4 regions of the Bradyrhizobium sp. 40 genome follow, and region 4 is predicted to be linked to each of the others. Evidence: predicted binding sites of a transcription regulator. Region 4 holds the regulator's gene; each other region holds the start of a gene.
What was found. Region 4 encodes PhoB, which activates phosphate uptake and scavenging genes when phosphate is short. Its sites were predicted from a motif close to TGTCATNNANCTGTCAT; they were not measured.
Positions count from the first base shown of each region.

Region 1: the regulator PhoB is predicted to act here: its motif matches at 1,350-1,366, upstream of IVB40_RS20710 (DUF47 domain-containing protein).
Region 2: the regulator PhoB is predicted to act here: its motif matches at 868-884, upstream of IVB40_RS12060 (UDP-2,3-diacylglucosamine diphosphatase).
Region 3: the regulator PhoB is predicted to act here: its motif matches at 1,140-1,156, upstream of IVB40_RS04530 (DUF465 domain-containing protein).

Region 1 covers NZ_CP064688.1:4,244,917-4,247,114, forward strand. The annotation lists gene IVB40_RS20705 (inorganic phosphate transporter) at 1-644, opposite strand, end outside; gene IVB40_RS20710 (DUF47 domain-containing protein) at 661-1,305, opposite strand; gene IVB40_RS20715 (branched-chain amino acid ABC transporter permease) at 1,464-2,198, opposite strand, start outside.
Region 2 covers NZ_CP064688.1:2,526,529-2,528,726, reverse strand. The annotation lists gene IVB40_RS12065 (glycosyltransferase family 1 protein) at 1-18, opposite strand, end outside; gene IVB40_RS12060 (UDP-2,3-diacylglucosamine diphosphatase) at 32-844, opposite strand; gene thiD (bifunctional hydroxymethylpyrimidine kinase/phosphomethylpyrimidine kinase) at 1,029-1,829, opposite strand; gene IVB40_RS12050 (Lrp/AsnC family transcriptional regulator) at 1,959-2,198, shown strand, end outside.
Region 3 covers NZ_CP064688.1:970,390-972,587, forward strand. The annotation lists gene IVB40_RS04510 (GGDEF domain-containing protein) at 1-108, shown strand, start outside; gene IVB40_RS04515 (hypothetical protein) at 109-360, opposite strand; gene IVB40_RS04520 (hypothetical protein) at 383-589, opposite strand; gene IVB40_RS04525 (DUF465 domain-containing protein) at 707-913, opposite strand; gene IVB40_RS04530 (DUF465 domain-containing protein) at 1,241-1,420, shown strand; gene IVB40_RS04535 (NAD(P)/FAD-dependent oxidoreductase) at 1,587-2,198, opposite strand, start outside.
Region 4 covers NZ_CP064688.1:6,975,669-6,977,866, forward strand. The annotation lists gene IVB40_RS33455 (GcrA family cell cycle regulator) at 36-548, shown strand; gene phoB (phosphate regulon transcriptional regulator PhoB) at 787-1,494, opposite strand; gene phoU (phosphate signaling complex protein PhoU) at 1,518-2,198, opposite strand, start outside.

The DNA.
Region 1 (2,198 bases), 2.7 Mb from region 4:
TCGCCGCCGAGCTGGCCCTGCGAATAGAGCAGCACGGCGATGATGCCCATGGTCTTCTGCGCGTCGTTGCCGCCGTGGCCGAGCGAATAGAGCGAGGCGGAGGCGAATTGCAGGATGCGGAAGGCGCGATCCACGGCAAAGGGCGTGGAGCGCACGGAGGCCCAGGAGACGATCGCAACCAGCACCATCGCGAGCAGAAAGCCGACGAGCGGAGACAGCACGATGGCGATCACCGTCTTGGACAATCCGCTCCAGACCACCGCCGAAAGGCCCGCTTTGGCCACGCCGGCACCAAACAAGCCCCCGATCAATGCGTGCGACGAGGACGATGGGATGCCGAGCGCCCATGTCACCAGGTTCCAGACGATGGCGCCGACCAGCGCAGCGAAGATCACCTGGGCATCCACGATCGCGGGATCGATGATGCCGGTGCCGATGGTCTGGGCGACGTGCAGCCCGAACACCATGAAGGCGACGAAATTGAAGAAGGCGGCCCAGAACACCGCGTATTGCGGCCGCAGCACGCGGGTCGAGACGATGGTCGCGATCGAATTGGCGGCGTCGTGCAGGCCGTTCAGGAAGTCGAACAGCAGCGCGACGGCGATCAGTCCGACCAGGACGGGAAGACCCAACGCAACATCCACGGCGCGGTCCCCTGCCCTAAACTTGCTCGATGACGATGCTGTTGATCTCGTTCGCGACGTCGTCGAAGCGGTCGGCCACCTTCTCGAGATGGTCGTAGATCTCTGCGCCGACGATGAAATCCATCGCGTTGCCGTTGCGATGCTTGAGGAACAGTTCCTTCAGCCCGATATCATGGAGATCGTCGACGCGGCCTTCCAGCTTGCCCAGCTCTTCCGTGATCGCGGTCAGCATGGCCACGTTCTGGCCGATCTTCTGCATCAACGGCAGCGCACGGCCGACCAGATTGGCGCATTCGATCAGAAGCCCGCCGATCTCCCGCATGGGCGGCTCGAAGCTGCGGACCTCGAACAGCATCACGGCCTTGGCGGTCTGCTGCATCTGGTCGATGGCGTCGTCCATCGAGGTGATCAGGTTCTTGATGTCGCCGCGGTCGAACGGGGTGATGAAGGTACGGCGCACCGCCGTCAGCACCTCACGGGTGATGTTGTCGGCATCGTTCTCGAACTGGTTGACGCGCTGGCAATAGACCGGCGTCTCCTCGCCCCCGTTGAGCATGCTCTGGAGCGCGATCGAGCCCTGGATCACGGTCTGGGCGTGGCGGTCGAACAGGTCGAAGAACCGTTCTTCCTTGGGCAGGAAAGCGCGAAACAATCGCATCATGGGAGAGAGACTACCGGTTGGATAATGGCCTGGCCCGAGCGGGCCGTCATGAAACTGTCATAGACCATTTTCGATCCACGCGCGTGCCACCTCACGCCCGTGGAGCCGGATCATCCACCGCTTTCGCGCGTCAACACATCTTCCATTATATCAATGACTTACAGCGACCGCCGGAAGTAATGCGCGATTTCTCCGATGACGCCGCGGCGGAAGGTGAGCACGCAGATCACGAAGATCGAGCCCTGGATCACGGTCACCCACTGGCCGAACCCCGCCAGATATTGCTGCATGGCGATGATCACGAAGGCACCGACCACGGGACCGAACACGGTTCCGAGTCCGCCGACCAGCGTCATCAGCACGACTTCGCCCGACATCGACCAGTGCACGTCGGTGAGCGAGGCGTTCTGCGCCACGAAGACTTTCAACGCACCGGCAAAGCCGGCCAGCGTGCCCGACAGGACGAAAGCCAGGAACTTGTACTGATCGGTGCGGTAACCCAGCGAGATCGCGCGCGGCTCGTTCTCGCGGATCGCCTTGAGGACTTCGCCGAACGGCGAGTTGATGATGCGGAAGATCAGCAGGAAGCCGGCGAGGAAGCCTACCAGAACCACGTAGTAGAGCACGGTCGGCTTGGTCAGATCGAAGACGCCGAACATGCGTCCCTGCGGAATGCCCTGGATGCCGTCTTCACCATGTGTGAACGGGGCCTGGAGGTAGATGAAGTACAGAAGCTGCGACAGCGCCAGCGTGATCATCGAGAAATAGATGCCCTGGCGGCGGATCGAGATATAGCCCGTGATGAGCGAGAGCACGAAGGCACCGGCGACGCCGACGAGGATGCCGAGCTCCGGCGGCAACGCCCACACCTTCAGCGCATGCGCGCTGCAATA
Region 2 (2,198 bases), 3.0 Mb from region 4:
CGCGACCAGGATGCGCATCAGGCTGCCTTTGTCATGCAGCTCTGGCTGCAACCTGCGGGACCTGCGCCGGCTTCTCGGCCTGGTCCGCCCAGGTGATGATCTCGAAACGGCCGTCATCGTGCTCGACCAGCGCCGTGCAGCTCTCGACCCAGTCGCCGCAATTCATGTAGCGGATGCCGCCCTCGTCGCGGATCACCGCGTAATGGATGTGGCCGCAGATCACGCCGTCGGCGTCGTGGCGCCGCGCCTCGGCGGCGAGCGCCTGCTCGAATGCGCCGATATAGTTGACGGCGTTCTTGACCTTCTGCTTGGCCCATTGCGACAGCGACCAATAGGGCACCTTGAACATGCGCCGGAAGAAGTTGACGAAGCGATTGAGCTGGATCGCGAAGTCGTAGGCCTTGTCGCCGAGATGGGCGAGCCAGCGTGCGTTCTGCACAACGAGGTCGAAGATGTCGCCGTGGATGACGAGATAGCGCTTGCCGTCCGCGCCGGTGTGGACGGTATTCTCGACCACGTCGATGCCGCCGAAATGCGTGCCGTAATAGTTGCGCAGGAACTCGTCGTGATTGCCGGGGATGTAGATCACCTTGGCGCCCTTGCGCGCCTTGCGCAAAAGCTTCTGGACGAGATCGTTATGCGATTGCGGCCAATGCCAGCTCGATTTCAGCGCCCAGCCGTCGACGATATCGCCGACGAGATAGATCGTGTCGGCATCATGGAAACGCAGGAAATCGAGCAGAAGGTCGGCTTGAGAACCGCGGGCTCCGAGATGAACGTCGGAGATGAACAACGTGCGAAAGCGCCGCTCCGGGCTCTCGTCACTCACATCGTAACTTCCCATGCGCCAGCCTGTAACAATGTCCCGTGACAGGGGGATGACCAATTGAACCTTTGAGGCACCTTCGGAACCGAATCGCGCTTGCCTCGCCCACCCCGCGAATATCAGTCGCATGCGACAATCAGGCGACATGGCGTCGCAGCGGCCTCCGCAAGAACCCGGAGCTGCGGCGCGCTCGCGACCGGCGTCAGTAGAATTTGTGGAAATGATGGATCGGGCCGTGGCCGTGGCCGACGCTGAAGCGATCGGCGGCCGCGATCGCCGCGCTGATCCAGGCCTTGGCTTTGCGCACGGCGCGCTCGAGATCCTCGCCCCTGGCGAGCCCGGCGGCGACCGCCGAGGACAGCGAGCAGCCGGTGCCATGGGTGTTGCGAGTGGCAACGCGCGGCGCGGCCAGCGCGATCGTGGTGCTGGCATCGACTAGATAGTCGATGCTCTCGGCGCCCTCGCCGTGCCCGCCCTTGATCAGGACCGCCCTGCAGCCGAGCGCCAGCAGCCGGCGCCCCTGGCTCTCGATTTCGGCCTCGCTGGCCGCGACCGGTTCGCCGAGCAGAGCCGCGGCCTCGGGCAGATTGGGTGTGATCACCGAGGCCAGCGGCATCAGCTTGATGCGCAGGGCGTCGACGGCTTCGGAGGCGAGCAGGCGATCACCCGATGTCGCCACCATCACGGGATCGAGCACGATATGCCGGGGCGCCCAGCGCGACAGCGCGGCCGCGATCGCATCGATGCTGGCGGCTTGCGCCACCATGCCGATCTTGACCGCGCCGACCTCGAGATCGGAAAACACCGCATCGATCTGCGCGGTGACGAATTCGGCGGGCACCGCGTGAATGCCGGTGACGCCGCGGGTGTTCTGCGCGGTCAGCGCCGTGATGGCGGACGCGCCAAAAACCCCCAGCGCGGCAAAGGTCTTCAGGTCGGCCTGGATGCCGGCGCCGCCGCTCGAATCGGAGCCGGCAATGGTCAGCGCGACGGGCGTTGTCATGGGGCGATCTTCAGCGTTTTCGAAGCCATGGACCCTCCTAGCGCGCCTCCCTCGGCCCAGCAAGTTCGCTTGCTAAATCCGGCCGGGTTTGGCCTATTAGCCGCCAGATATGCTTTCGGAGAGACCGCGATGGTTCCCTTTTTCGTCCAGATCAAATGCAAGCTCGGCCAATCCTATGTAGTCGCCAATGCGCTTGCCGAAGCCGAGATCGCCTCCGAGATCTATTCCACGGCCGGTCAATACGACCTGCTGGTGAAGTTCTACGTCGACAACGACACCGATATCGGCCACTTCGTCAACGAGAAGGTGCAGGTGCTGCCCGGCATCCAGGACACCCTCACCATCATCACCTTCAAGGCGTTTGGCGCG
Region 3 (2,198 bases), 1.5 Mb from region 4:
GGAGTGCAGTCCGACGCCACGCGGGCCCTGGAGGAGGCCGATGCCGCCATGTATGTGCGCAAGGCGCACCGGCGGCACGAGCCGCGCATCAGGCTCGTCAGCAGCTAGTTAAAGTGTGCCGAGGTCTTTCGGTACGTTGCCGAAGCTGCGGAGCAGTTTGGCGTCGCCGAATTCGCCGGTCATGGGATCGCCGCTGCGGCTGAACGCGACCGCGCCGGTGTGGCCGGCGCCGTGCGACATGATCTCGGCGCGCCGTAGCGCGGCCGCCGCGCTCTGGCATTCCTCGGCCGCACCTGCGACCGGCGAGCCGTCCTCGTCGGTCAGGAAAGGTAATGCAACGTAATAGGTGACATCGGACATGGTCGGCTCCGATAGCTGACACTCAGGCGGCGCTGCTCTTGCTGCGCGAGGTCTCCGGAATGCAGCCTGCGGAAACCGCCGCCTGCAATTCCTCCAGCTCGGCCTCCAGATATTCATTGGCCATGATCAGCGCCTTGATGGTGCTGCGCAGATTGCCGTCGCACATCGCGATCGCCTGATCACAGGCTTGTTCATAATGGCTGTTGTCGAGAAGGGCGGCTGCCGACATCTGCGTTTTCCTTGGACGGTTTTCCGGGGGCGTTGGTGTCCAAATGTTCTTATTTTGTTCCTTTTGAGTCAAGCGGATTCACATGCGGCGGGTCGCCGTGAGCTGTCCTCCTGTGGATCAGGCGATGATATCGGGCGTGATCTGGTCTTCGATGAACGCGATACGGTCACGCAACAACAGCTTGCGTTTCTTCAACCGCTGTAACCGCAACAGGTCGGGGGCGGGCGATTGATGCAGTGCATCGATCGCTGCATCAAGATCTCGGTGTTCCTGGTGCAACCGGGCGAGCTCGGATTCGAGTTCGCGCGCATCTTCATTGGTCATGTCTGCGGTGGCCGAAAAACCGATAGGCGTGAGATTAAGGCTGTGGATGCCCTGTGGAAACTATCGTCCTTGCGCGCCGTGATCGCAAGCGATCTCGGGCTGTCCCGCGTCGATCTCCCGCGGGATATTTCTGCGGTCGCTCCGACGTTGCGCAAGCGCATTGATATCACGGATTTTTCCCGCGTGGTTCCCTTACTCACGCTTCGTTACATATGAATTTTCAAAAATGACAGTGCGACGACGGTTACCCATCGACAGAACGAATCGGTGATGTACACTTCGTCGTCCGGTCGAATCCAAGGTTCACCCCTACCGAGGAGGTTTCGAATGACAATTCAGGCACATCTGGTTGAATTGGAACGGAAGCACAAAACTCTCGAAAACGAATTGCACGAAGCTCTCGTGCACCTTTCAACAGACGACCTGCAAATTGTTGAGTTGAAGCGCCGGAAGTTGATGGTCAAGGACCAGATCGAGCGTCTCAGGCACGGCGACACGCTCCACTAGTAACCCCGTAACAGCGTAGAGTTGATCGCACCCTTTCAGGCAGGGATGGGAGCCTTTGCGCTCATCCCTGCTGCAAGGCGCGCAGCGTGCAAGGATTTCGCGGCTCTAGCTTCTTGTCTGGACGCGCTTCTTTACGCGCAACCGGAATCCCCTTCGCTTTAAACCACTAGATGTTTGCGAGCTCGGCAACGTGATCCGCGATCGCGAGCGATGACGTCAATCCGGGCGACTCGATGCCGAACAGATTGATCAGGCCTTCGACGCCGTGATCGCGCGGGCCCTGCATCAAGAAATCCTGCGTGGCCACCGCCGGCGGCACGATCTTCGGGCGGATGCCCGAATAGCTCGGCATGAGCGCGCCGTCAGGCAACGTCGGCCAGTATCTGCGGATCGCCGGGTAGAAGCGCTCGGCGCGTGACGGGTCGACCTCATAGTCGATCGTCTCGATCCACTCGACGTCGGGGCCGAAACGCGCTTGTCCTGCCATGTCCAGCGTCAGATGCACCCCTAGCCCACCGGGCTCGGGCACCGGATAGATCAGGCGCGAGAACGGTGCCCTGGCATTGCAGCTGAAGTAGTTTCCCTTGGCGAGGTAGGCCGTCGGGATCCGTTCCAGCGGCATGCCCTCGATGTTGCGCGCCACGGTGGTCGCCGAGAGCCCGGCGGCGTTGACGAGGAGGCTGCATTGCAGCGTCATCGGCGCTTCGCCGCCCGCCTCGATCTCGATCACGCCGGCGGTCGCCTTGGCACGGATCAGCGGGGTGTGGAACGCGAAGGC
Region 4 (2,198 bases):
CAGGATGGCTGGCGCGCAGCGAGGGAAAGGGTGCAATGACGGTTTTGACCTGGTCCGATGATCGCGTCGAGCAGCTGAAAAAGCTCTGGGAGGCCGGACTTTCGGCCAGCCAGATCGCGGCGGAGCTCGGCAATGTGACCCGCAATGCCGTGATCGGCAAAGTGCACAGGCTCGGCCTTTCGGGCCGCGCCAAGAGCCCTTCATCGGCAGCGCCGCGCCCGCGCAAGGCGCGCCCCGCGCAGCACATGATGCGGGTGAGCCGCCCGATCTCGCGCGGCAACACCGCGCTGGCGCAGGCCTTCGAGGTCGAGGCTGAGCCGGATCCGGTCACCTATGACAACGTGGTGCCGATGAGCCAGCGGCTGTCGCTGCTGGAATTGAACGAGGCGACCTGCCACTGGCCGGTCGGCGATCCCTCAAGCCCGGACTTCTTCTTCTGCGGTGGACGGGCGCTGTCCGGCCTGCCCTATTGCGCCCAGCACTCGCGCGTCGCGTACCAGCCGGCGTCGGATCGGCGGCGTGCACCGGTGAAGCCGGGGCCGCGGTAATTACGGCAAGTCGTCGCGCGAAGACGGCTCAACGATTTCAGTCTCGTCCCGGCCTAGTGCGCAATTGCGCGCGGGGGGCCGGGACCCATACTCCGAGCGCGCAGTTGCCGTGCGAAAGGGGTCGCTCCGAGTCTTCGCCAAACCACGTTCGGTGGTTATGGGTCCCGGATCAGCGCTCGCTTGTCCGGGACGACGTCGAAGAATTCGGGACAGCTTGCCAACAAACAAGGCTGCAACCCTATACCTGCTCCGCCTTGGCAAACCGATCATCCAGCGCGTAACCGGCGCCGCGGACGGTGCGGATCGGGTCCTGCTCGCGGCCGAGATTGAGCAGCTTGCGCAGGCGGCCGATATGCACGTCGACGGTACGCTCGTCGATATAGATGTCGCGGCCCCAGACGCTGTCGAGCAGTTGCTCGCGCGAGAACACCCGTCCCGGATGCTCCAGGAAGAACTCCAGCAGGCGATATTCGGTCGGACCGAGATCGATCGGCCGGCCCGAGCGCGCCACGCGGCGCTTGTCGCGGTCGAGCTCGATGTCGCCAAAAGCAAGGACGGTGGCGAGCCGCTCCGGGCTTGCGCGCCGCAGCAGGCCTTTCACGCGCGCCAGCAGCTCCGGCACCGAGAATGGCTTGACGATGTAATCGTCGGCGCCGGTCGCAAGACCCCGCACCCGCTCGCTCTCCTCGCCGCGCGCGGTGAGCATGATGATCGGGAGCTGCTTGGTCTCGGGACGGGTGCGAAGCCGCCGGCACAACTCGATGCCTGACAGGCCCGGCAGCATCCAGTCGAGCACGATCAGATCGGGGATGTGCTCCTTGAGGCGGGTGTCGGCGTCGTCGCCGCGCATCACCGTCTCGACGTCATAGCCGTCGCCTTCGAGGTTGTAGCGGAGAAGCTCGGTCAGGGCTTCCTCGTCCTCAACCACCATAATGCGTGCGCCCATCGGGTCGTCGCTCCCTTAAGTCTTCAGGTGTTCGGTACCGTGTTGGCGAAGGTCGTCATGTCGCCCTTCGGCCGCTTGTCGGTGATCGCCTGGCCCTCAATCATGTAGAACACGGTCTCGGCGATGTTGGTGGCGTGGTCGCCGATCCGCTCGATATTCTTGGCGCAGAACATCAGGTGAATACAGAACGAGATGTTGCGCGGATCCTCCATCATGTAGGTGAGGAGCTCGCGGAACAGCGAGGTGCAGATGGCGTCGACTTCCTCGTCACCCTTCCACACCGCCATCGCCGCCGGCAAATCATGCGCGGCATAAGCGTCCAGCACCGACTTGACTTGCTGCTGCACGAGGTCGGTCATGTGCTCGAGGCCGCGGAACAGCTTGAGCGGATGGAAGTCCGTCTCCAGCGCCGCAACGCGCTTGCCCATGTTCTTGGCGAGGTCGCCGATGCGCTCGAGATCGGTCGCGACGCGCATGGCGCCGACGATCTCGCGCAGATCGACCGCCATTGGCTGGCGCCGGGCGATGGTGAGCACCGCGCGTTCCTCGATGCGCTTCTGCAGCGCGTCGAGTTCAGTGTCGATGGCGACGACGCGCTGGCCGAGCGGGACGTCGCGGCGGATCAATGCGTCGACGGACTCGACGATCATGCGCTCGGCGATGCCACCCATCTCGGCGACCAGGCGCGTGAGTTCCTGGAGGTC